Regions from separate parts of the Dactylosporangium sp. McL0621 genome, predicted to be linked through region 2. Evidence: riboswitches for the same ligand, from Rfam matches in the RefSeq annotation. Region 2 holds a riboswitch; each other region holds the start of a gene.
What was found. Region 2 has a riboswitch for cyclic di-AMP ahead of ACPPVO_RS06255 (NlpC/P60 family protein). Riboswitches for the same ligand answer to the same signal wherever they lie in the genome.
Positions count from the first base shown of each region.

Region 1: it holds a riboswitch for cyclic di-AMP, as region 2 does, so the genes downstream of both, ACPPVO_RS45715 (NlpC/P60 family protein) here and ACPPVO_RS06255 (NlpC/P60 family protein) in region 2, are expected to answer to the same signal.
Region 3: it holds a riboswitch for cyclic di-AMP, as region 2 does, so the genes downstream of both, ACPPVO_RS59150 (coiled-coil domain-containing protein) here and ACPPVO_RS06255 (NlpC/P60 family protein) in region 2, are expected to answer to the same signal.

Region 1 is NZ_CP188259.1:9,643,002-9,650,502, reverse strand. Features, by position in the region: gene ACPPVO_RS45740 (SpoIIE family protein phosphatase) at 1-1,397, opposite strand, end outside; gene ACPPVO_RS45735 (alpha/beta fold hydrolase) at 1,401-2,207, opposite strand; gene ACPPVO_RS45730 (DUF1269 domain-containing protein) at 2,363-2,869, shown strand; gene ACPPVO_RS45725 (MFS transporter) at 2,931-3,797, shown strand; gene ACPPVO_RS45720 (hypothetical protein) at 3,779-4,030, shown strand; cyclic di-AMP (ydaO/yuaA leader) riboswitch at 4,148-4,305, shown strand; gene ACPPVO_RS45715 (NlpC/P60 family protein) at 4,313-5,311, shown strand; gene ACPPVO_RS45710 (pentapeptide repeat-containing protein) at 5,390-5,986, opposite strand; gene ACPPVO_RS45705 (patatin-like phospholipase family protein) at 6,048-6,872, shown strand; gene ACPPVO_RS45700 (RCC1 domain-containing protein) at 6,967-7,501, shown strand, end outside.
Region 2 is NZ_CP188259.1:1,362,033-1,369,533, forward strand. Features, by position in the region: gene ACPPVO_RS06235 (NAD-dependent epimerase/dehydratase family protein) at 1-853, shown strand, start outside; gene ACPPVO_RS06240 (sigma-70 family RNA polymerase sigma factor) at 1,232-2,155, shown strand; gene ACPPVO_RS06245 (hypothetical protein) at 2,344-2,757, opposite strand; gene ACPPVO_RS06250 (methyltransferase domain-containing protein) at 2,812-3,594, opposite strand; gene ACPPVO_RS06255 (NlpC/P60 family protein) at 3,650-4,564, opposite strand; cyclic di-AMP (ydaO/yuaA leader) riboswitch at 4,606-4,767, opposite strand; gene ACPPVO_RS06260 (ABC transporter ATP-binding protein) at 5,069-5,803, shown strand; gene ACPPVO_RS06265 (ABC transporter ATP-binding protein) at 5,978-6,745, shown strand; gene ACPPVO_RS06270 (AMP-dependent synthetase/ligase) at 6,742-7,501, shown strand, end outside.
Region 3 is NZ_CP188259.1:12,451,414-12,458,914, forward strand. Features, by position in the region: gene ACPPVO_RS59140 (App1 family protein) at 61-1,122, shown strand; gene ACPPVO_RS59145 (hypothetical protein) at 1,135-1,635, opposite strand; gene ACPPVO_RS59150 (coiled-coil domain-containing protein) at 1,708-2,730, opposite strand; cyclic di-AMP (ydaO/yuaA leader) riboswitch at 2,740-2,886, opposite strand; gene ACPPVO_RS59155 (glycoside hydrolase family 19 protein) at 3,134-4,243, shown strand; gene ACPPVO_RS59160 (epoxide hydrolase family protein) at 4,367-5,512, shown strand; gene ACPPVO_RS59165 (hypothetical protein) at 5,570-6,361, opposite strand; tRNA gene ACPPVO_RS59170 (tRNA-Lys) at 6,502-6,573, shown strand; gene fxsT (FxSxx-COOH system tetratricopeptide repeat protein) at 6,679-7,501, opposite strand, start outside.

The DNA of each region.
Region 1 (7,501 bases), 4.4 Mb from region 2:
ACGTGGTAGCGCGGGTCGACCGGCCAGTCGCCGCTGAGCATGCTGCGCTGCAGGGTGTGCGCCACCTCGCGGTCCCGCTCGGCCAGGCGCGCGTTGTCCAGCGACAGCCCGGCCCGGTCGGCGAGGTCGGCCAGGAACTCCGGCCCGACGTGCCCCGTCCCGGCCACGTCGCCCCCGGCGAGCAGCAGCGTGCCGAGTATCGCGTTGCGGGCCCGCAGCGGCAGCACCATGGCCCGGTCGCCGTCGGCCGCGATCAGCGGCACCGCGGCCAGGGTCCCGGCCCGCCCGGCCGCGTGCACCGAGGCGAGCACGTCGTTCGGGATCGTCCAGCCGCCGCCCGGCCGCCGGGGCGCGGCCGCCCGCCAGGCCGGCTCCCCGGCCGGGTCGCCGGCGGCGTCGAGGTCGATCTGGGCGTAGGCGGCGACGTCGGGCACGAGCAGCTCCACGAGCCGCGTCGCGCGGCCGGCGAACCCGACCGTCTCGTCGAGGTCGCGGCTGAGCCGGGCCAGGAAGCCCGACTGCCACGCCCGCCGCGTCGTCTCCTGCAGCAGCCGGATGCGCTCCAGCGCCTGCCCGGCCTGGCGGCCGATGGTGCGCATCAGCTCGATCTCGTCCTCGCCGAACGTGCGCGGGCGCGTGGGCTCGGGCGCGAACACGAACGACACCACCCCGAGCACCCGCTGGTCGGCGAGCAGGGGAGTGACCAGGCGCAGGCCGCCGTCGTCCTCGGCGTACCGGACGACGTCGAGCAGCGCCGCCGCGCGCGCCTCCGGGGCCTGGTCGTCGAGCGACAGCAGATCCTCGGCGTCGCCGAGCGGGCGCAGCGCCGCCTGCGCCGGGTCGATGAGCCACACCCGGGTCGCGGTCGCCGCGAACGCCTCCTCGCCGACCTGCACGATCGGCTCGACGATCTCCTCGGCGCGCTCGACCGCGGCGCAGCGCACCACCATCTTCTGCAGCAGCCGGATCCGCGTGGCGTTGCGCTCGGCGCTGCGGCGCTCCTCGAGCAGTTGCCGCTCGTACATGCGGCGCTCCTTCGCGTCGAACACCGTCATCCGCACGAGCGCCTGGCTGCCGGCCGGGCCCGCGCGCAGGGCCGCGTTCACGAATGCGTCGAGCTTCGTGCCGTCGGCCTTGCGGAACTCCGCCGCCGCCTCGCGGACCTCGCCCTGCATGTGCAGCAGCGGCGCCAGGTGCGTCTCGTGCCAGATGCGGCTGCCGGGCGCGTAGAACTCGTGCACGCGCCGGCCGGCCAGTTGCTCGCGGCGGTAGCCGGTCCACTGCAGGAACGTGCGGTTCGCGCGCACGATGGTGCCGTCGGGCAGCAGCGTGAGGTACCCGCACGGCGCGCTGTCGTAGAGGTCCTCGGCGTTCTCCTCGGGCAGCGGCTCCGCCACGCCTCAGCCCGTCCGGAGGAAACCGCTGATCGCGGCGAAGGTCTCCTCGGGCGCGCTGAGGTTCGGGCAGTGGCCGGTCGCGTCGAGCACGACCAGCGTGCTGCCGGGGATGTTGGCGTTGCAGTACGCGCCCACCTCACGCGGCGCGATGACGTCCTCGGAGCACTGCAGGATCAGCGTCGGCACGCTCACCTTGCCCAGGTCCGCGCGGTTGTCGGAGCGGAAGGTCACCTCGGCGAACTGCCGCGCGATGGCCGGATCGGTGCGGCAGAAGCTGTTCGTCAGCTCCTCGCCGAGCTCCGGGCGGTCGGCGTTGCCCATGATGACCGGGGCCATCGCCGAGGACCAGCCGAGATAGTTGCTGTCGAGGCTCTCGAGCAGCTCGTCGATCTCGTTCGCGCTGAAGCCCCCGTAGTAGCCCTCGTCGTCGATGTACCGCGGGGAAGGCCCGACGAGCACGAGCCCGGAGAACCGGTCCGGCTCGGCGTTCGCGGCCAGCAGGCCCATCATCGCGGCGACCGAGTGCCCGACGAACACGACCCCGTGCAGGTCGAGCTCGTGGAGGAGCTCCAGCAGATCGTCGGCGTAGCCGCCGAGGGTGGAGTAGCGCTGCGGGTCGAAGGCCTTCAGGTCGGAGCCGCCGGCGCCGACGTGGTCGAAGAGCACGACGCGGTGTTGGCCGGCGAAGCGGGGCGCGACGAACCGCCACATGTTCTGGTCGCAGCCGAAGCCGTGTGCGAACACGATCGCCGGGGCGGCGGCGTTCTCGGGGCCGAGGAGCCTCACGTTGTTACGCAGCACTGCGCTCACGGCCAGTGACGTTACTAGCGCCCGCCGTGCGCGAACAAGGGGTCAGAGGGCTATTGCCCGCGATCGGGGCGGCGGTCATCTCCGCCGGGCGAGGCGGCCGGGCCGCGGCTCGAAGACCGTTGCAGGGCAAGGACGGTCAACTAGGAGGAGGCACCATGAGTGAACTCGTGGCGATCGGCTATCCCGATCTGGCCACCGCGAACTCGGCCCGTGAAAGGATCATCGAGCTGCAGCGCCAGGGGCTGATCACCGTGCGCGACGCCGCGGTGGTCGAGGCCGGCCGTGACGGCAAGGTCAAGCTGCACCAGTCGACGAGCATGGCCGGCGTCGGGGCGGCCGGCGGGGCGCTGTGGGGCGGCCTCATCGGCCTGCTGTTCTTCGCCCCGTTCATCGGCATGGCGGTCGGCGCGGCCGCGGGCGGCGTCGCCGGCAAGTTCACCGACACCGGGGTGGACGACAAGTTCATGAAGGACGTCGGCTCGGCGCTCGAGCCCGGTAACGCGGCCCTGTTCCTGCTCGTCGACCAGATCACCGTCGACAAGGTCGTGGCGGAGATGGAGCCGTACCACCTCGGCGGCCGCCTCCTGCACAGCTCGCTCAGCAGCGAGGCCGAGCAGCGTCTCCGCGACGCGCTCGAGGCGGCCCGCCTGGCGCGGGTCTGACCGTTCGGCGGGCCCCGGACCGGCCGTGTCCGATCCGGGGTTCGCCGATCGTCGTGATGGCGTGACCGTCATCGCCGTGTTCTTCCTCAACGGCCTCACGCTGTCGACGTACATCGTGCGGGCCCCCTCGTTCAAGGCCGGGTACCACCTCACCGACGGCCGCTTCGGCCTCACCGGCCTGCTGTTCGCGCTCGCCGCCATCGCGTGCATGCAGCTCGTCGGCCCCCTCACCGCCCGCGTCGGCGCCCGGGCGATCCTGCGGGTCACCCTCGCCGTCATGCCGGTGCTGCTGGCCGGCCTCGCCGTCGCGCCCGGCCCGTGGTGGTTCACCGCCGGCACGGCGCTGCTCGGCGCGGTCCACGGCACCACCGACGCCGCGATGAACGCGCTCGCGGTCGCCGTCGAGCGCGGGGCGGGCCGGCCCATCCTCAACGGCTGCCACGCCGGCTGGAGCATCAGCGCGGTCGTGGCCTCGCTGTCCACGGCCGTCCTGGCCCACGCGGGCGTGTCGCTGGCCGTGCACGCGGTCACGGCGGGCGCTCTGCTCCTGGCCGCCGGTCTGGTACTCGGGCCACGCCTGCCGGACCCGCCGGGCGCCGCGGCGCCGTCGTCCGCGCGGGCCGCCTGGAGCCGCCCGCTGCTCGTGCTCGGCCTGACCGCGACGGCGCTCATGATCTGCGAGGGCGGCGCGCTCGGCTGGGGCGGCATATTCCTGCACGACGTGCGGCACGCGACGCTCGGCCTCGCCGCGATGGGGATCACCGCGTACACCGGCGGCCAGACCCTCGGGCGGCTCACCGGCGACCGGCTCACCGCCCGCTGGGGGCCGGCCCGCTGTTCCGCCTCGGCGTCGCCGTCGCCGCGACCGGCCTCGCGACCGCGGTGCTGGCCCCGCACCCGGGCGCCGCGGTGGCGGGGTTCGCCCTGACCGGCCTCGGCTCGTCGGTGCTGATCCCGCTCACCTTCAGCGCGGTGGGACGGCTGCCCGGCCCCGAGCCCGCGGTCCTCGTCGCCCGGCTGACCACCTTCATGTACGCCGGCATCCTGCTCGGGCCGGCCCTGATCGGCTGGTCGGCGGAGTTCGTCGGGCTGGCGGCCACGATGACGGCCCTGGTACCGCTGCTGCTCAGCGCCGCCTACGGATCTTTGAGTCTGCGTTAAGTGTTGCTTAGATCGGGGACTGTGCGGTTCCGCCGCCGAGATGTTCTCGTTACGTTTGGTCCAGTCGGCCGGCAGTCGCCGCCCACCCCCTGGGCGGCCCGGGCCGGCGCCGCCGAGTCGTACGAAGGGCCTGGGAGCAGGCGCGACGCACGAGCCGGGGACCCACTTGGGGCTCGCCCCGTGGGGTGAATCCGCGCCCGTCAAGGTCGCGGTAGGGCGCACCTTCCTCCCGCCCGAACCCGTCAGCTAACCCGGTAGGCGGTCCGGAAGAAGGACGCTGCCGTGTTCAACGGACGAACGGCACTGCGCTCGCTGCTCATCGGGGTGGCGGTCGCGGCGATGGTCGCGCCGGCGTGTGCCGCACACGCCGACCCGACCCATGAGGAGCTGCAGGCCCAGATCGACCAGGGCAACCGGGACCTCGAGCTCATCGTCGAGCAGTACAACAAGATCAACGGCGATCTGGAGGCCACCCAGGCCTCGATCAAGCAGCTGGAGACCGACCTCCAGCCGCTGCAGGCGAGCATGGACGCGGCCCGCGCCACCGCCGACCAGATCGCGGTCAACGCCTACAAGACCGGTGGCAACCTCAACACCTGGTCGCTGATGCTCGGCGCCAGCTCCTCGGACGGGTTCTTCGACCGGGTCGGCACGCTGCAGCAGATATCCCGCAACCAGCAGGCGGACCTCGCCAAGTACACGACCGCGAAGTCCGGCGTCGACACCGAGCAGAAGCGCCTCAACGAGACCCTGGCGGCGCAGAGCCGGCAGAAGGCCGACATCGAGGGGCGGCGCAAGCAGATCGAGGGCAACATCGTCAAGCTCGACGAGATGCAGCGCAAGGCCGACGCCGCCGCGGCGGCCGCGGCCGCCAAGGCCAAGACGCCGACGAAGACCACGACGTCGAACCCGAACCCGGGTCCGCCGCCGGCCGTCTCCGGCGCGGCGGGCAAGGCGGTCAACTACGCGTGGGCCCAGCTCGGCAAGAAGTACGTCTTCGGCGCCGCCGGCCCGAACACCTTCGACTGCTCCGGCCTGACCATGATGGCGTGGAAGGCGGCCGGCGTCTCGCTGCCGCACAACGCCGCGCAGCAGTGGGGCAAGGTCCGGCACATCACGCGGAGCCAGCTGGCCCCCGGTGACCTGGTGTTCTACAACGGCCTCGGGCACGTGGGCATCTACATCGGCAACAACCAGATCATCCACGCGCCGAACAGCCGGACCGTGGTGAAGGTGGCCCCCATCGACATCGACTCGCTGTACGGCTACGGCCGCCCCTGACGGGTCGCATGTCACCACCGCCGCGGACCCCCGCTCCACCCCGAGAGGGATGACGAGCGGGGGTTTCCGGCGTGCCGCTCAGGCACCCAGGTGGCCCTCGCAGGTGCCGTCGGTGGACTTGGTGCCGTCGGGGCAGACCGAGTTCACCCACGACGTGCCGCCGAGGCGGGCGCCGCCCAGCCGGGCGCCGCGCAGGTTGGAGGCCTCGAACGTGGCCCCGGTCAGGTCGGCGCCGCGCAGGTCGGCCGCGGCCAGGTCGGTGCGCAGGAACGACACCGCGTGCAGGTCGGCGTCGCGCAGGGTCGCGTTCTGCAGGCCGACGTCGGTCAGTGAGCTGTCGCGCAGTACCGCGCCGCCCAGGTCGGCCCGGGTCAGCTTCACCTGGCTCAGCTGCGCCGAGCGGGCCGTGGCGCGGCTCAGGTCGGCGCCGTAGAGGTCGGCGCTCGTGATGGCCGCGTCCTGCAGCGTGGCCCGGTGCAGGTTGGCGCAGCGCAGCGGGCGGTCCAGGTCGAAGGCGGTGACCGTCCGGCCACTGAGGTCGGCGGCGCTCGGGGTGGTGCAGCGGGGGCCGTGCGCCGGGTCCGGGCCGCCGCCGCCGCCGTACCAGGTCAGGGCGGCCGCGGCGAGCCCGAGGCCGATGATCGACAGCCCGCCGACGGTCCGCGCGGTCGGCATGACTCGATCTTCCGCGCGTCCGGGCGGTGTGCCGGGTGAGCGGATGGGTTACCTTCCGGTAATGACGAAAGCGCTGGTGCTCGGCGGCGGCGGGATGACCGGTATCGCCTGGGAGTTCGGAGTCCTCGGCGGGCTGGCCCGCGCCGGGGTGAGGGTCGGCGACGCGGACCTCGTCGTGGGTACCTCCGCCGGTTCGGTGGTGGGCACCGTCGTGGCCGCCGGGATCTCCCTCGACGACGCGGTCGCCGCCCAGACCGCCGCCCCGGACCGCCCGGCCCCGGCCGTCGACATCGCGCCGGCCATCGCCGCGTTCGCGCTGCTCGCCGACCGGTCCCGCCCCCGCGCCGAGATCATGGCCGAGATCGGCGCGATGGCCCTGGCCGCGCCGACCGGCGACGAGCAGCCCCACGTCGCGCGCCTCGCCGCCCAGCTGCCGGTCGCCGAATGGCCCGACCGGGCCCTGCGCATCACCGCGGTGGACACCGACGGCGGCCGGTCCGCCGTGTTCGATCGTTCCGCGGGTGTACCCCTCCCGCTCGCCGTCGCCGCCAGCTGCGCGGTCCCGTGCGTGTTCCCGCCGGTCACCATCGACGGCCGGCGGTACATGGACGGCGGGGTGCGCTCGGGCACGAACGCGGACCTCGCCGAGGGCGCCGGCGCGCTGCTCGTCATCGCGCCCGTCGGCGGCCTGATCCGCCCGCTCATCGACCGCGAGATCGCCGCCACCGGCGCGGCGCGCAGCCTGGTGATCGAGCCCGACGACGCCGCGCTCGAGGCCATCGGCCCCAATGTGCTCGACCCGTCCCGCCGCGCCGCCGCCGTCGAGGCCGGCCTGCGCCAGGGTGCGGCCCTCGCCGACGCGGTGCGCGCGGTCTGGAGCGATTGAACGCTGTAACTTTCCCGGTCAAGTCCCAGGACAGCGGCCGTACGGTGGCGGCGCCGTTGCCCACCGTGGCCGCGCGATCCTACCGTCGCAGCGCATGAGCCACTTGAGAAGGGTCATCGCCGCGGCGGTGACGTCCGCCGCCGGTGTCGTGCTCGCCGTCGGCACCATGGCCGGCCCCGCCGCCGCGGCCGGGCCCGGGGTCTCCACCGTCGCCGCGGGCTACGCGCACACCTGCGCCGTCCGGACCGACGCGACGCTGTGGTGCTGGGGCAGCAACTGGAGCGGCGAGGTCGGCGACGGCTCCGGCGTCGACCGGGCCACCCCCACACGGGTGGGTACCGCCGCCACGTGGTCCGGCATCGACGCCGGCGCCAGCCACACCTGCGCGACCCGCACCGACCACACCCTGTGGTGCTGGGGCCGCAACTTCCGCGGCCAGCTCGGCGACGGCACCACCGTGAACAAGACCACCCCGGTCCAGGTCGGCACCGCGACCACGTGGGCGAGCGTCAGCGCCGGCGACAGCCACACGTGCGCGGTCCGTACCGACGGCACCCTGTGGTGCTGGGGCTTCAATCGCCTCGGCCAGCTCGGCCTCGGCTCCTCCGTCTACACCGTGACCACCCCGC
Region 2 (7,501 bases):
CGACCGCGACCGCCCCGACGGCCTCGACGCCGTCACGGGCGAGTTCGACGCGGTCGTCGACGTCGGCCGGCACCCGCTGCACGTCCGGCACGCCGTCGCCGCGCTCGCCGGTCGCGTCGGGCACTACACGTTCGTCTCCAGTTGCTCCGCGTACTCCGACGCCGAGACCCCCGGTCAGACCGCCGGCGCCGCGCCGCTGCTCCCGGCCGACTTCGACGCGGACCCCTGGACCGACGCGGAGTCGTACGGGCGGGCCAAGGTCGCCTGCGAGCGCCTCGCCGCGGACGGGTTCGGCGCCGACCGGACGTTCCTGCTGCGGGCCGGGATGATCGTCGGGCCGGAGGACCCCACGTACCGGTTCGAGTACTGGGTGCGCCGGGCGCTGCGCGGCGGGGAGGTGCTCGCTCCGGGCGGGCCGGACGAGGTGGTGCAGCTCGTGGACGTGCGCGACCTCGCCGAGTGGATCGTGGACGCGGCCGGGGCCGGGCTCGCGGGCGCGTTCGACGGGATCGGCGCGCCGATGAGCCGGGCGGCGTTCCATGCCGGCTTTGCCGAAGGCGCGGGTGTACCGCAGCAGCTCACCTGGGTCGACCAGGACTTCCTGCTCGAACGCGAGGTCGCCCCGTGGGCCGGGCCGCGCTCGCTGCCCTTCTGGCTGCCCCTGCCGGAGTACGCGGGGTTCCTCAGCCGGGACGTCACCCCGTCCCTGGCCGCCGGCCTGCGCACGCGGCCGCTGGACGAGACCGTCCGGGACACCGTCGCCGCAATTCGTGACGCACCCCACATCGATGCGAAGAACGGACTGGGTATCGAAGAAGAGGCGCAGTTGTTGCGGGAATGGCACGAGCGGTAAGCATCACGTCGCCCGCCGGTGGGAAAACGCTGTCGTGTGCCCGACCCTTGCCGATAACCACCGTGCCCGAGCAGCGTCCGCCGTCCCCCGCGCGGGCGTTCCCAGGGAACTCACAGCGAATTCAGGCGTCTGACGGGCAGGTAGAGCACGTATCACTTGTTGCAACCGAAGCGAACCGGAGCAGTCTCCCGAGCGTCTAGGTAAGTGGTGCAACTCTCAGGGGTCGTCACCGAATCGCCCCTGAGGGCGGAATTCGGAAGGCGCTTTGACTGTTGTGTAGGGGGCATACCCGGGGGGCACCCGTTTTAGCAGGGTGGAACGGGGAAGGCGAAGGATGGAGCGGGGAGGGGCCCGAAGGTGGAGAACGTGAAAGTGGAGATGCGAACCGACACAGGCGCCGAGGAGCGTGACCTGGTCGGCGTGTACCTGCATGAGATCTCCCGCACGCCGCTGCTCGACGCCGCTTCTGAGGTCGAGCTGTCCAAGGCGGTCGAGGCTGGGCTCTACGCCGAGCACCTACTCGACAGCGACGAGATCCCCGACGGCGTGACGGCCGCGGAGCTGCACCGCCTTGTGGCGGACGGCGAGCGGGCGAAGGACCGGTTCATCCGGGCCAACCTGCGTCTCGTGGTGTCGATCGCGCGGCGTTACGTGCGGTCCGGCATGCCGATGCTCGACCTGATCCAGGAGGGCAACACCGGCCTCGTGCGGGCCGTCGAGAAGTTCGACTACGTGCGTGGATACAAGTTCTCGACATATGCGACGTGGTGGATCCGCCAGGCGATCAGCCGGGCGATCGCGCAGCAGGAGCGCACGGTCCGGCTCCCGGTGCACCTCGTCGAGGACGTCAACCGCATGCGCAACGTCGCGCGGCAGCTCACCCGTGAGCTGGGCAACGACCCGGAGCCGGAGCAGCTGGCCACCGCGCTCGGGGTGCCCGTCGAGCGGGTGCACGAGCTCATGCGCTGGTCGCAGGACACCGTGTCGCTCGACACCCCGGTGGGTGACGACGGCGACACCAACCTGGGCGACCTGGTCGCGGACTCCGACGCCCCGTCGCCGGAGGACGTGGTCCTGGCCGCGCTGGAGCGCCAGCGGATCGAGGGCCTGCTCAACCACCTCGACGACCGTTCGGCCGGCATCATGCGGGCCCGCTACGGCCTCGAGGACGGCCGCGAGCACTCGCTGACCGAGGTCGCTTCGCGGTTCTCGCTGTCCCGCGAGCGCATCCGCCAGCTGGAGATCCAGGCGCTCGGCCGGCTGCGCGAGCTGGCCCGGGCCGAGGGGCTCCAAGCCGCCTAGCCAACCGACAGGCCGCCCAACCCAACGACAGGCCGCCCAACCAAACGACGGGCCGTCCAACCAACGACGGGTCGCCCAGCCAACGCCAGGCCACCTGGCCAAACGACAGGCCGCTCAGCCAAAAGGCAGCCCAACTCAAGACGGCGAAAGGCCCCGGGTCGATGAGGACCCGGGGCCTTTGTCTGCTCCTAGTACGGGTCGCCGCACACCTTCCACGCCCCGCTCTCCTTGAGCAGCTCGAACGTGTGCTTGGACTTGCCGCTGCTCCTGTACGTCACGCTGGCGTCGATCGACGCCGTCTCGGTGCCGTTGTCGTTGCTGTAGGAGCCGCCCCAGCCCAGGTCGTGCCCGGTGACCGGGTCCTTCTTGACGTACGTGTCGAAGGCCTCCGGCCCGTACTGCCGCTGCGCCGAGGAGCACAGCATGTCGTAGGCGGCCTGCGTCCTACCCGACTCGAGGGCGGTCAGGAAGTCCCCGGCCGCGGCCTTGGGCGCCTTCGTGGCGCTGTTGACGATGAAGTACAGCCCGGCCGCGCCGCCCCCGCAACACAGCAGGAAGGCGCCGATCGCGCTGAAAATAATGATCTTCCAGGTTTTGCTCACGCGCGCCAGCGTAGGAACGCCGGGCCCGCCGAGATGTAAACCACCCGACGCGGATCATGGCCGATGGGCGACCACGAAGAGGCGCGGGAACGGCAGGATCGTGCCGAACGGCTCGCGCGGGTACAGCCGCCGCAGTTCGGTCCGGATGTCCGCACTGAACTCCTCGAGGTCCTCGCCCGACAGTGCGTCGAGGTAAGGGCGCAGCCCGGTGCCCTTGAACCACTCGAACACGGGGTCGTCGCCCGGCAGCACGTGGTAATAGGTCGTCTCCCACGCGTCGACGGTGAGCCCGGCCGCGCAGAGCAGCCGCACGTACTCGGCCGCGTCGAGCACCGGTGTCGCCGAGCGCGGCCCGGTCGCCCCCAGCGCGCCCGCGAGCCCGGGCGCCCACCGCTCCCGGGCGGCCACGCCGGCCAGGCCCGGGTCGAAGCCGGGGCTCGGCACCTGGAACGCGAGGGTGCCGCCGTCGTCCAGCGCGGCCGCCCAGCGCGGCAGCAGCGTCTCGTGGTCGTCGACCCACTGCAGCGAGGCGTTGGCCACGATGACGTCGAGGGAGCCGCGCTGGGGCCGCCACCCGGCCGCGTCGGCGAGCTGGAAGGTCAGCTGGGCGGTGCGCCGCTCATCGGCGGCCGTGATCATCGACGGCGAGGAGTCCAGACCCAGGATCGCCGCGTCGGGCCAGCGCTGGGCGAGCGTCGCGGTCATCGTGCCGGGGCCGCAGCCCACGTCGACGACGGCGACCGCGGAGGTCGTCGGGATGCGGGCGACGAGCTCGCGGAACGGCCGGGCGCGCTCCTCGGCGAAGCGCTCGTACTGCTGAGGGTCCCAGGAAGCCATGGTGCCAATGATGAAGGGCCGCCCTTCGAAAAGAGCGGCCCTTCGCGACGCGGCGTTACTTGACGCGGCCGTACCCGTAGATGCTGTCGACGCTGACCGATGCATACCGCACGACGTCACCGGTGTGCGGCGCGTGGATGATCGTGTCGTTGCCGACGTAGATGCCGACGTGGCCGAGGCCGTTGTAGAAGACGAGGTCGCCCGGGGCCAGCGCGCTGCGCGGGATGTGGGCCACCTTGCTCCACTGGCTGGCGGCGTTGTGCGGCAGGCTCACACCCGCGGCCGCCCATGCGGCCATCGTCAGGCCGGAGCAGTCGAACGAGTTCGGACCGGCGGCGCCGTACACGTACGGCTTGCCGAGCTTGCTCTTGGCGTAGTTCACCGCGGCGCCGGCGTTGCCGGAGACGGCCGGCAGGGTGCCCGGGTTGTAGTTCGCCCCGGTGACCTTGGTGCTGCCGGCGTTCTTGGCCTTCTTCTGCAGATCCTCGAGCTTCTTGACGTCGCCCTCGATCTGCTTGCGCTGGTTCTCGAAGTCGGCCTTCTGCGTGTTCTGGGTCGCGATCGTCTGGTCCAGGGTGGCCTTGGCCGCCCGGTACTCCTCGATGCTCTTCTGCTGCTGATGCGTGATCTGCTGCAGCATCGACATCTGGTCGATCAGTGAGCCCGACGACGTCGCGTTCAGTATGGCGTTGAGGTTGCGCAGCTTGCCGTTGCTCTTGAACGCCTCGATCGCGATCGCCTGGACGCCGTCGTTGGCCGCGGTCACGTGCTTCTCGAGGTCGGCGGCCTTCGCCTGCGAGTCGGCGATGTCGATGTTGAGCTTGTTCCACGACTCGATCGTGGCCTCGAGGTCCTTGTTCTGCTTGTCGAGCTGGGCCTCGATCTCGGCCAGCGACGGGTCGGCGTGCGCGACCGTGGCGGGTGCGAGCACGGCGAGTGACAGGAACCCGATCAGCAGGGTCCGCAGCACCGACCGGCAGGCACGATGTCCAGTGGACAAGGGAGGGTAGACCCTTCTGCACCAACCGCCTACCGGGTTAGCTGACGGGTTCGGGCGGGAAGAGAAGCGCCCTACCGCAGCGTCGCGGATTCACCCCGAATTGCGTGGGTCCCCGGTTCGACGCGCGCGCCCGAGGGCGGGTGCGCGCGGGTTCGATTCGGCGGCGCTTGCCCGGCGCCATCCGGGGTGGACGGCGGACTGCCGAGCAGGCCAGGGCCTAACTTAACGTGATCACCCCTCGGGCGGAAGGCGTGCGCCCCCCTCGATATCTAATAACCTAAAAGTCCGGATTACTACCGGTTCATCGGCGGTACCACACCGTGACTTTGGTGCCGGACGGTTACGAATTCGGGACTTGATTCCTCCTCTGGAGCGGGTTAAATACACGTAACTTCTTACACCGCCGGTGCAAATAGTTCGGGGGTCCGCAACGTGCTACGGGTCCAGAACCTCGAGGTCGTCTACGACGACGTGATGCTGGTGTTACGGGGCGTGAGCCTCGACGTCCCGGAGGGCCGGATCGTCGCCCTCCTCGGCGCGAACGGCGCCGGCAAGACCACGCTGCTGCGGGCGCTGTCCGGCCTGCTCGGCGTGCACGACGGGGCCGTCACCCGCGGCAGCGTCACCCTCGGCGACAGGCCCATCCACCGCCTGCGCCCGGCCGCCATCGTCCGGCGCGGGATCAGCCAGGTCATGGAGGGCCGGCGCACCTTCGCCGAGCTCACCGTCGAGGAGAACCTGCGGCTGGGGGCCCACACCCGCCGCCGCGGCGTGGCCGAGGCGATGGAGCGCATGTACACGCTCTTCCCCGTGCTCAAGGAGCGGCGCGGCGCCGTCGCCGGCTACCTCTCCGGCGGCGAGCAGCAGATGCTCGCGATGGGCCGGGCGCTCATGTCCGACCCGGTCTACCTGCTGCTGGACGAGCCGAGCCTGGGCCTGGCCCCGCGCCTGGTCGAGCAGGTGCGCGACCTGATCGTGGAGATCAACCGGGCCGGCACCGCCGTGCTGCTGGTCGAGCAGAACGCGACAATGGCGCTGTCCGTGGCCGAGCACGGCTACGTGCTGGAGAACGGCAAGGTCGTGCTGGACAAGCCGGCCGCGGAGCTGCTCGCCGACGACGACATCCGCGAGTTCTACCTCGGCTCGCACGCGGCCCACTCGTTCCGCGACGTCAAGCACTACAAGCGCCGCAAGCGGTGGTTGTCATGAGCGGTCCGGAGCGCAGCGGAGGGGCCGCTCATCATGAAGCTCAGCTCTCGTCCTGCCGTTACCGGAGCGAAGCGGAGGTGACGGCATGAGCGGTCCGGAGCGCAGCGGAGGGGCCGCTCATCATGAAGCTCAGCTCTCGTCATGCCGTTACCGGAGCGAAGCGGAGGTGACGGCATGAGCGATGTGCTGACGTTCCGTGATGTGCGGCTGAGCTTCGCCGGGGTCAAGGCCATCAACGGGGTCGACTTCACCGTCGGCGCCGACGAGCTCTTCGCCGTGATCGGCCCCAACGGCGCCGGGAAGACGTCCATCTTCAACGTGATCTCCGGGGTGTACCGCCCGCAGGAGGGCCGGGTCCTGCTCGGCGACACCGACATCACCGGCGCGCGCCCGGACAAGGTGGCCCGGCTCGGCGTCGCCCGCACCTTCCAGAACGTCGAGCTGTTCCGCCAGCTCACGGTCGTGGAGAACCTGATGCTCGGCCGGCACCACCACATGCGCTACGGCACCCTGGCCGCCATCGCCTGGGTCGGCCGGGCCCGCCGCGAGGAGCTGGCCAACCGGGCCCGGGTCGAGGAGATCGTCGACTTCCTCGAGCTCGCCCAGTGGCGCCGGATGCCGGTCGGGCTGCTGCCCTACGGCGTACAGAAGCGGGTGGAGCTCGGCCGGGCCCTGGCCATGGAGCCGCGGCTGCTGCTGCTGGACGAGCCGGTCGCCGGGATGAACCTCGAGGAGACCGAGGACATGGCCCGGTACATCCTCGACATCCGCGACGAGCTGGGCATCCCGATGATCCTCGTCGAGCACGACATGGGCCTGGTCATGGACCTCGCCGACCGGGTGCTGGTGGTCGACTTCGGCGTGCCGGTCGCGTGCGGCACCCCGAAAGAGGTCCAGCAGAACCCGGACGTGATCCGGGCGTACCTGGGGGAGACGAAATGACAATCGCCACCCTCGTGCGCGACCGGGCCGGCCGGACCCCGGACGCGGTCGCGCTGCGGGAGAAGCACCGCGGGATCTGGCGCGAGATCACCTGGCGGGAGTACTGGGATTCGGCGCAGTCGGTCGCGCACGCGCTGCGCGGGCTCGGCGTCGGCCCTGGCGACCGCGTCGCGATCCTGGCCGAGAACCGGCCCGAGTGGCTCTACGCCGACGTGGCCACGGTGGCGTTGCGGGCCGCGACCGTCGGGCTCTACCCGACCAGCCCGGCCGGCGACGTCGGCTACCTGCTGGCCCACAGCGACGCGAAGGTGCTCATCGCCGAGGACCAGGAGCAGGTGGACAAGGCCCTGGCGGTGCTGGGGGAGTGCCCGCAGCTGCAGCGGATCGTGTACCTCGACCCGAAGGGCATCCGCAACCGGTACCAGAACGACCGCCTGCTGTCGTGGGACGACATGCTGGCCGACGGGCCGGCCCCGCCCCTGGAGCTCGCGGCCGAGCCCGGCGACCTGGCGACGCTCGTCTACACCTCGGGCACGACCGGGCGGCCCAAGGGCGCGATGCTCACCGTGTCCAATGTGGACTTCGCGGTCGACGTGCTGCGGGGCGACGGCGGCCTCACCGACCCGCCGCCCGGCCCGCGCGACCTGCTGCTGTCGTACCTGCCGCTGTGTCACGTCGCCGAGCGCGTCTTCACCGTGTGGCTGGGCGCGGCCACGGGCGTGGTCGTGCACTTCGGCGAGTCGATCGCGACGGTGC
Region 3 (7,501 bases), 1.6 Mb from region 2:
GAGTTGATCGGCTAGCAGGGTGCACCGGTGGCAGGGCTGTGGCAGGGTGGGGCGGTGTCCCTGACCTCGAGCTCTCCGAGCAGCGCGCCTCTGCCGCTGCACCGGGCGGCGCGCATCGAGGACGCCTTCCACGCCGTGCTGGAGCGGCGGCTGCGCCGGCGGGGCTGGAGCGTCGCGGTCACCGCCTACACCGGCTACGGCTCCGCCGCGACCGAGACCAGGCCCGGCTGGGTCCGGGTGCTCGGCCGGGTGCTGCTGGCCCGCATCGACCCGAAGCCCGGCAAGCGCCTCAAGAAGCTGCGCGGCTGGCGCTCGTTCACCGCGGTGTCGGTCAGCAACGCGCTCGTGCGGATCCAGGCCGGCGGGCAGACCTGCGAGGTGCGCTGCGACCGCGGCGGGTTCGTGGACTTCGTGGTCGAGGCCGACCTGGCCCCCGGCTGGGCCACGGTGACGCTGCAGTGCGAGGACAGCGACCCCGTCGAGGCGCCGGTCCGGATCATCGACCCGGCCGCCACCCGCCTCGGCATCGTCTCCGACGTGGACGACACGGTAATGGTCACGACGCTGCCGCGGCCGCTGCTGGCGGCGTGGAACACCTTCGTGCTGGATGAGCACGCCCGGGCATCGGTACCAGGGATGGCGGTGCTGTACGAGCGGCTGGTCAACGCCAACCCGGGCGCGCCCGTCTTCTACCTGTCCACCGGCGCCTGGAACGTGGCGGCGACCCTCACGCGGTTCCTGTCGCGGCACCTGTACCCGGCCGGCCCGCTGCTGCTCACCGACTGGGGGCCACAGGCGGACCGGTTCTTCCGCAGCGGCCAGGCGCACAAGCGGGCCTCGCTGTCCCGGCTCGCCCAGGAGTTCCCGGACATCCGCTGGCTGCTCGTCGGCGACGACGGCCAGCACGACCCGGAGATCTACGCCGAGTTCGCCGCGGAGCACCCGGACAGCATCGCGGCGGTCGCGATCCGGCACCTCTCGCCCACGCAGGCGGTGCTGGCCGGCGCGGTCCCGGGCGTGGCCGGCAACCCGCGGCGGTTCCCGCCCGACGACTGGCGCTGGCTCGGCGCCCCGGACGGTGCCGGCCTGTGGCGCCTGCTGCGCGACACGGAACTCCTGTAGCTCCTCCAGGGGCTAGCCCTTGCGGCTCGCGCTCGAGCTCATCGGGGCGCCGACCTTCTCGATCAGCTCGTGCAGGACCTGCTCGGACCGGTCGTGCGGGACCTGGCAGGTGCCGGCGGCGAGGTGGCCGCCGCCGCCGTACTGCAGCATGACCGAGCCGATGTCCGTCGGCGAGCTGCGGTCGAGGATCGACCTGCCGACCGCGAACACCGTGTTGAGCTTCTGCTTTCCCCAGATCACCCGGGCCGCCGACGGGGCCTCCGCGTCGATGACGTGGTTGCTCGCCAGCCCGCCGGTGCGCAGCGTCTCCGAGTGGTGGTGGTCGAAGACCAGGTGGGCGCCGGGGGCGTACGGCAGGTTGGTGAGGATGTCCGTCGGGCCCACGTCGACCGCACCGTCCTGCACGTCCTTGGGGTGCACGAACGTGATGTCGCCGATGAGGTCCAGGTGGCGCAGCAGGACCGCGCAGACCAGTCGGTCGAAGTCGCTGCGGGTCACGAGACGGTACTTCACTGCAATCCCCTTGCCACGGAAAACGGCCGGTCGACGGTTGCCCCATCGGCCGGCCGCTCGCGTCTTTGAGGATTACAGGATCGAGAGGTGCACGTGGTTCGTGTGGTCGCTGGAGGGATCGCCGGCGACGCCGCTGTAATGGTGCCAGCCGACGGCGGGCGTCCAGATCTCCTTGAACCAGATCACGTACATCACGCCGAGCGCATTCGCGTTCTTGACGAAGTACGCGGCCAGCGTGCTGCCGTAGACGAAGTCGTCACCGGAGGCCACGCCGCCGAATCCCGATTTCGTCTGTACCGAGAAGTCGCAGGCCCGGCCCTTGGGGTGCTCGTACGGCCCGCTCGGGCGGAAGCACGCCACGAACCGCTTGAAGTTGTCCTTCTGCGCCTCCTGCATCGCGTGCAGCATGCGCGGGGTGATGCAGCCCGTCGTCGTGGGGTCCTTGACGCTGCACGACTCCTTCGGCAGCGCGCCGGTGGACGTGCGGGGCACCGGGTCGGCGGTCGGCAGGTTGGCGGTGACGAAGCCCTTGCTCGGGCCGCCGGCCAGCTTCAGGGCGTTCTCCGCGTCCTTCTTCTTCTGCTCCATCGTCTGGACCTGCTGCTGCTGCGCGGCGACCTCGTCCTCGAGCGCCTTCTTCTGCGCGGCCTGGCTGTCCTTGAGCTGCTTGAGCTGGTGCAGCAGGTTGTCGTTGTGGTGGGCGATCTGGTTGATGGTGCCGGCCCGTTCGGCGAAGCCGTCCGGACTGCCGGAGTCCATCAGCGCGGCGAACGTGGTGAGCGGGCCGGTGCGGTAGGCCGCGACGGCGATCGAGGCCACCTGGTCCTGCACCGTCGCGAGCTGGGCCTCGGTCGCCTGCAGCTGCGCGGTGAGCTCGCCCTGGCGCTTGACCGAGGCGTCGAACTTCTCTTTCGCCTCGGACCAGGCCCGGGTGCTGTCCTCGAGTACGGAGCCCAGGGTGGGGTTCGCGCTGGAGCCCTCGTCGCCGGTGTCGCCGCCGGGCTCGGCCGCGGCGGGCGTGGCGGCGAGCCCCCCGAGCACGAATGCCGCCAGCAGCGCGACCATCAGGCGCCGGTAGGGATGTCGCAATGACATCTTGTTCGTTGTTCCTTCCGTCGGCCGCCGACCGAGTTAGCTGACGGGTTCGGGACGGAACGACCCCTACCACCCTTCGGGAGAAGGGCGGATTCACCCCAACGTTACGGTGGGTCCCCGGCTCGCCACAGTGCGGCGATTAGGCGGCAGCCTCGCCCGGCACCGGGGGCGGTGCCCTCGTGGACGTGACCGTGGGTCACTGTACCCAGGGCGCCGAATTCGCGCACCGGACGGTTTGTCCTCTTCCAGTTGAAGACACGCCGCAGTGACGTAGATCACCGCCGGGCCGCATGTCTCAAGACAACCGTAAATATTCTTCATAAAAAGATGACGTTCGCTCCTTCACGCCCCTCCGCCTGGTCGGATGGGCAGGTCAGACGACCTGGGTAAGGAGTGATCAACGGTGTCGAGAGTGCGCCTGTGGGCGATGCTGGCCGCGGTGACCGTCGTGGGCGGGGTGGTCGCGGTCTTCAACATGCTCCCCGCGTCGGCCGCGTCCTGCAGCCCCGCCTGGCAGGCCTCGGCGGTCTACACCGGGGGCGCGACGGTCTCCCGCAACGGCCACAACTTCCTCGCCAAGTGGTGGACGCAGAACGAGGCGCCCCCCGGTACGACCGGCGTCTGGCAGGACCAGGGCTCGTGCGGCGGCTCGACCCCGCAGCCCCCGACCCAGACCGGCACCGCGGGCGGCTGCAGCTTCCCGGCGTGGGTGCAGGGCCGCAACTACGCGACCGGGGACATCGTGAAGTTCACGGACGGTAACTTCTACGTCGCCGAACATGACAACCCGGGCTACAGCCCGGTGATCAGCACCTGGTACTGGGACCCGTACGCGTGCACCGGCACTGGTGGTGGAACTGGTGGCGGGACGACTCCTCCCCCCTCGAACGGCTCCTTCGTCGTGAGCGAGGCCCAGTTCAACCAGATGTTCCCGGGCCGGAACTCCTTCTACACGTACTCGGGCCTGGTGGCGGCGCTGTCGGCGTACCCCGGCTTCGCGAAGACCGGCTCGGACGACGTGCGCAAGCAGGAGGCGGCCGCGTTCCTGGCGAACGTGAACCACGAGACGGGCGGCCTGGTGTACGTGGTGGAGCAGAACACCGCGAACTACCCGCACTACTGCGACACGAGCCAGTCCTACGGCTGCCCGGCCGGCCAGTCGGCGTACTACGGCCGCGGCCCGATCCAGCTGTCGTGGAACTTCAACTACAAGGCCGCGGGCGACGCGCTGGGCATCGACCTGCTGCACAACCCGAACCTCGTGCAGACCGATTCGGCCGTGGCCTGGAAGACCGCCCTCTGGTACTGGAACACTCAGAGCGGCCCGGGCACCATGACCCCGCACAACGCCATCGTCAACGGCGCCGGCTTCGGCGAGACGATCCGGAGCATCAACGGCAGCCTGGAGTGCGGGGGCCGCAACCCGGCCCAGGTGCAGAGCCGCGTGTCGGCGTACCAGCGCTTCGTGTCGATCCTGGGCACGGGCGTGGGGGCCGGCTCCCTGTCCTGCTGATTCATTGCTTCCTTCCGAACCTGGCGGCGGCCCTCCCTGGGGTGTGGGGGGCCGCCGCCAGGTCTTTCAGCCCTCCTTCATTTGAGGACCGAAGTTGTCCGCAGTGGTCGTCAGTCTGGAGCCATGACAGCGATCACCGAGTTCCGTATCGACATTCCCCAGGCCGACCTCGACGATCTGCGCGGGCGTCTCACCCGCACGCGGTGGGGCGGGCAACTGCCGGGCCCGGCGTGGGAGCGCGGCGTGCCGGTCGGCTATCTGAAGGACCTGGCCGAGCACTGGGCCACCAAGTACGACTGGCGCGCGCACGAGGCCGAGCTCAACGCCCACCCGCAGTACGTCACCGAGATCGACGGGCAGCGGCTGCACTTCGTACACGCGAAATCCGCCGAACCCGGCGCGCTGCCGCTGCTGCTGACGCACGGATGGCCGGGCTCCATCGTCGAGTTCCTCGACGTCATCGGCCCGCTGACCGATCCCCGGGCCCACGGCGGCGATCCGACCGATGCGTTCGACGTGGTGATCCCGTCGCTGCCCGGATTCGGGTTCTCCGGGCCGCTGTCCGGGCCGGGCTGGGACAGCAGGCGGATCGCGACCGCGTTCGCCGAGCTGATGCGCCGTCTCGGCTACGAGCGGTACGGCGCGCAGGGTGGCGACTTCGGCGCGTTCGTGGCCCCGGACCTCGGCCGGGTCGATCCGCAGCACGTGGTCGGCGTACACGTCAACGCCGCCACGGTCGGCTTCATCCCGTTCGGGGAGATCAGCGAGGACGAGCAGGCCGCGCTCACCGAGGCGGAACGGGCGCGCCTGACGCGGATGAAGGCGTTCCTGAGCGAGGGCAACGGATACTTCCAGATCCAGGCCACCCGTCCGCAGACCCTCGCCCACGCGCTGCTCGACTCGCCGGCCGGGCAGTTGGCCTGGATCGTCGAAAAGTTCAAGGAATGGACCCACGGCGACCTGCCCGAGCAGTCGGTCGACCGGGACCGGATGCTCACCAACGTCATGCTGTACTGGCTGACCGGCACCGCCGGCTCCGCCGCGAACCTCTACTACGAAAGCATGCACACCCGTAACTGGCCCACGCGCAGCGAAATCCCCACCGGCGTCGCCGTGTTCGCCGAAGACATCGCCATTCGGCAGTACGCCGAGCGTGGCAACGCCATCGTGCACTGGTCGGAGTTCGACCGGGGCGGGCACTTCGCCGCCATGGAGGCACCCGACCTGCTCGTGCCGGACGTGCGCACCTTCTTCCGCCGCTTCCGCTGACCCGAAGGTACGTGCGGACGCGCCCCACGGCCGTCCGCACGCACCTGCTCCGGGCGGTCAGGTGCGGCGCTCCGGCTCCTGCTCCTCCACGACCGCCGGCACGCGGGACGGCAGCGTGATGACCTGGGCCAGGACCGCGAGCGCCGGGAACGCCAGCGCGAGGACCGTGTTACCGGCGATCAGCGCGGCCGACGGATGCGTCCAGTCCTGAGCGCTGCCCGATGCGCCGCCGGCGCCGTAGAGCGCCAGCACCACGCAGGCGACGTACGCGTAGGCGGTGGACGTCACGAGCGTCCCCCACCGTCGCCGGAGCCGGGGCGAGGCGCCCACCAGGAGAACGGCGGCGAGCATCACCCACCGGTAGCCCGCCGCGACCGCCACCAGCCACCCCGGCACACTCGACGTCCGGCGAAGATCGTCGAGGTACTCGATAGCCGTCGCGCCGACGTGGTAGCTGACGATGAGCGCGATGACGTACGTGGTCACGACGTAGAACCGGGTCATCCGGCCCGAGGTCGTGTCCCCGGCGTCGATGAGCCAGCAGATGCCCGCGAAGATGCCCAGCGCGCCGAGCCCGAGCAGGCCGCTCGCGTACAGCGTCTCGGTCCAGGCCCGCCCGCACACCCGCTCGCCGGCGATGACCCCGAAGAGGAACGCGTCGAACGCGAGGACGAGAAACGAGCTGCCGAACGTCACCAGCGCGTTCGTGCGCCGCACCTGATCGCCGGCCCCGGACAGCAGGACCACGATGCCGGCGAACACCAGCCCGGCCAGCACCCCGGCAAACGCCGAGTGCACCGGCGCGGAGACGATCGGGCTCCACTCCAGCTCGGCACATTCCCCGTCCATGCCAGCAGTGTGACGCCCGTCAGCAAACCGCGACGCTCCGTCACGACCGACCGGTGGAGGTCGACCGTAAGCTGCAGAAACACGGCCGGCCGGAAAGTCGTTGCGGCCAGCAGCGGACCGCCCGGTACCCTGTAGGGCGCGGGCTGCTAGCTCAATGGCAGAGCAGTGGACTTTTAATCCATTGGTTCAGGGTTCGAGTCCCTGGCGGCCCACGTTTGGCCAGCTCAGCAGTTTCTCCACAGAGGTCGGCCGTGGCCCGGGTGGTTCATCCGCTACGGGCGGCTATTTGGCTTCCTTGGTCCCGTGCCCGCCGGATGTCACCGTAGGCGCTCGAGTTCAGCCCGAGTAGCGCATGTGTCGGGGTGGACGGGACCCAAGACGCGCTCCCGATCACGGTGCACGTCAACGAGGTCGGCGATGCCCTGCTCCAGCTGCCCAGCGCGGTGCCGCCAGCAGCCGAGCTCGTGATGAGTGAGCAGAGTGTCCGGGTCGTCGGGACCGAGCACCCGCCGACGGTCGGCCAGGACTGCCTCCAGCTGGGTGACTGCGGCTGCCGGTCCTTCGGCATGCCCGGTCCAGTAGGCCAGAGCGTGTCGAGTGGTAAGCGTCGCCGGATTGTCCTCGCCCATAACGCGTTGGCGATCTGCCAGCACCTCGCGCAACTCGGCTACCGCGGCGATTGGGTCGCCGGCCCTACCACGCCAGTAGGCGAGACTGTGCCGCGTCGATAGCGTCTCGGGGTGCTCCGCACCCAGGCTGCGCGTCCGATCGTGCAGTACGGTCGTGAAGCCTTCGACAGCGCCCTCGAAGTCGCCGGAGCAGCCGCGCCAGTACGCAATCTCGTGTCGAGTGTTCACCGTTTTGGGATGCTCGGGACCGAGGATACGTGTGCGGTCGGCGAGTAACTCGATGTTGTCGGCAAGGGCGCCTGCAACATCACCATTCCGGCCCCGCCAGTATGCAAGGCTGCTACGAGTTTGGAGCGTTTCTTCATGTTCGTCGCCGATCACCCGGATGCGGTTGGGCAAGACGGCGCTCAAGCTCCGGACCGCCCGAGCGGTGTCACCGGATCGGCCGTACCAGTAACCGAGTTCGTGTTGCGTAGACAAAATGTCAGCTTCCCTGTCCGGCCCCAGCACC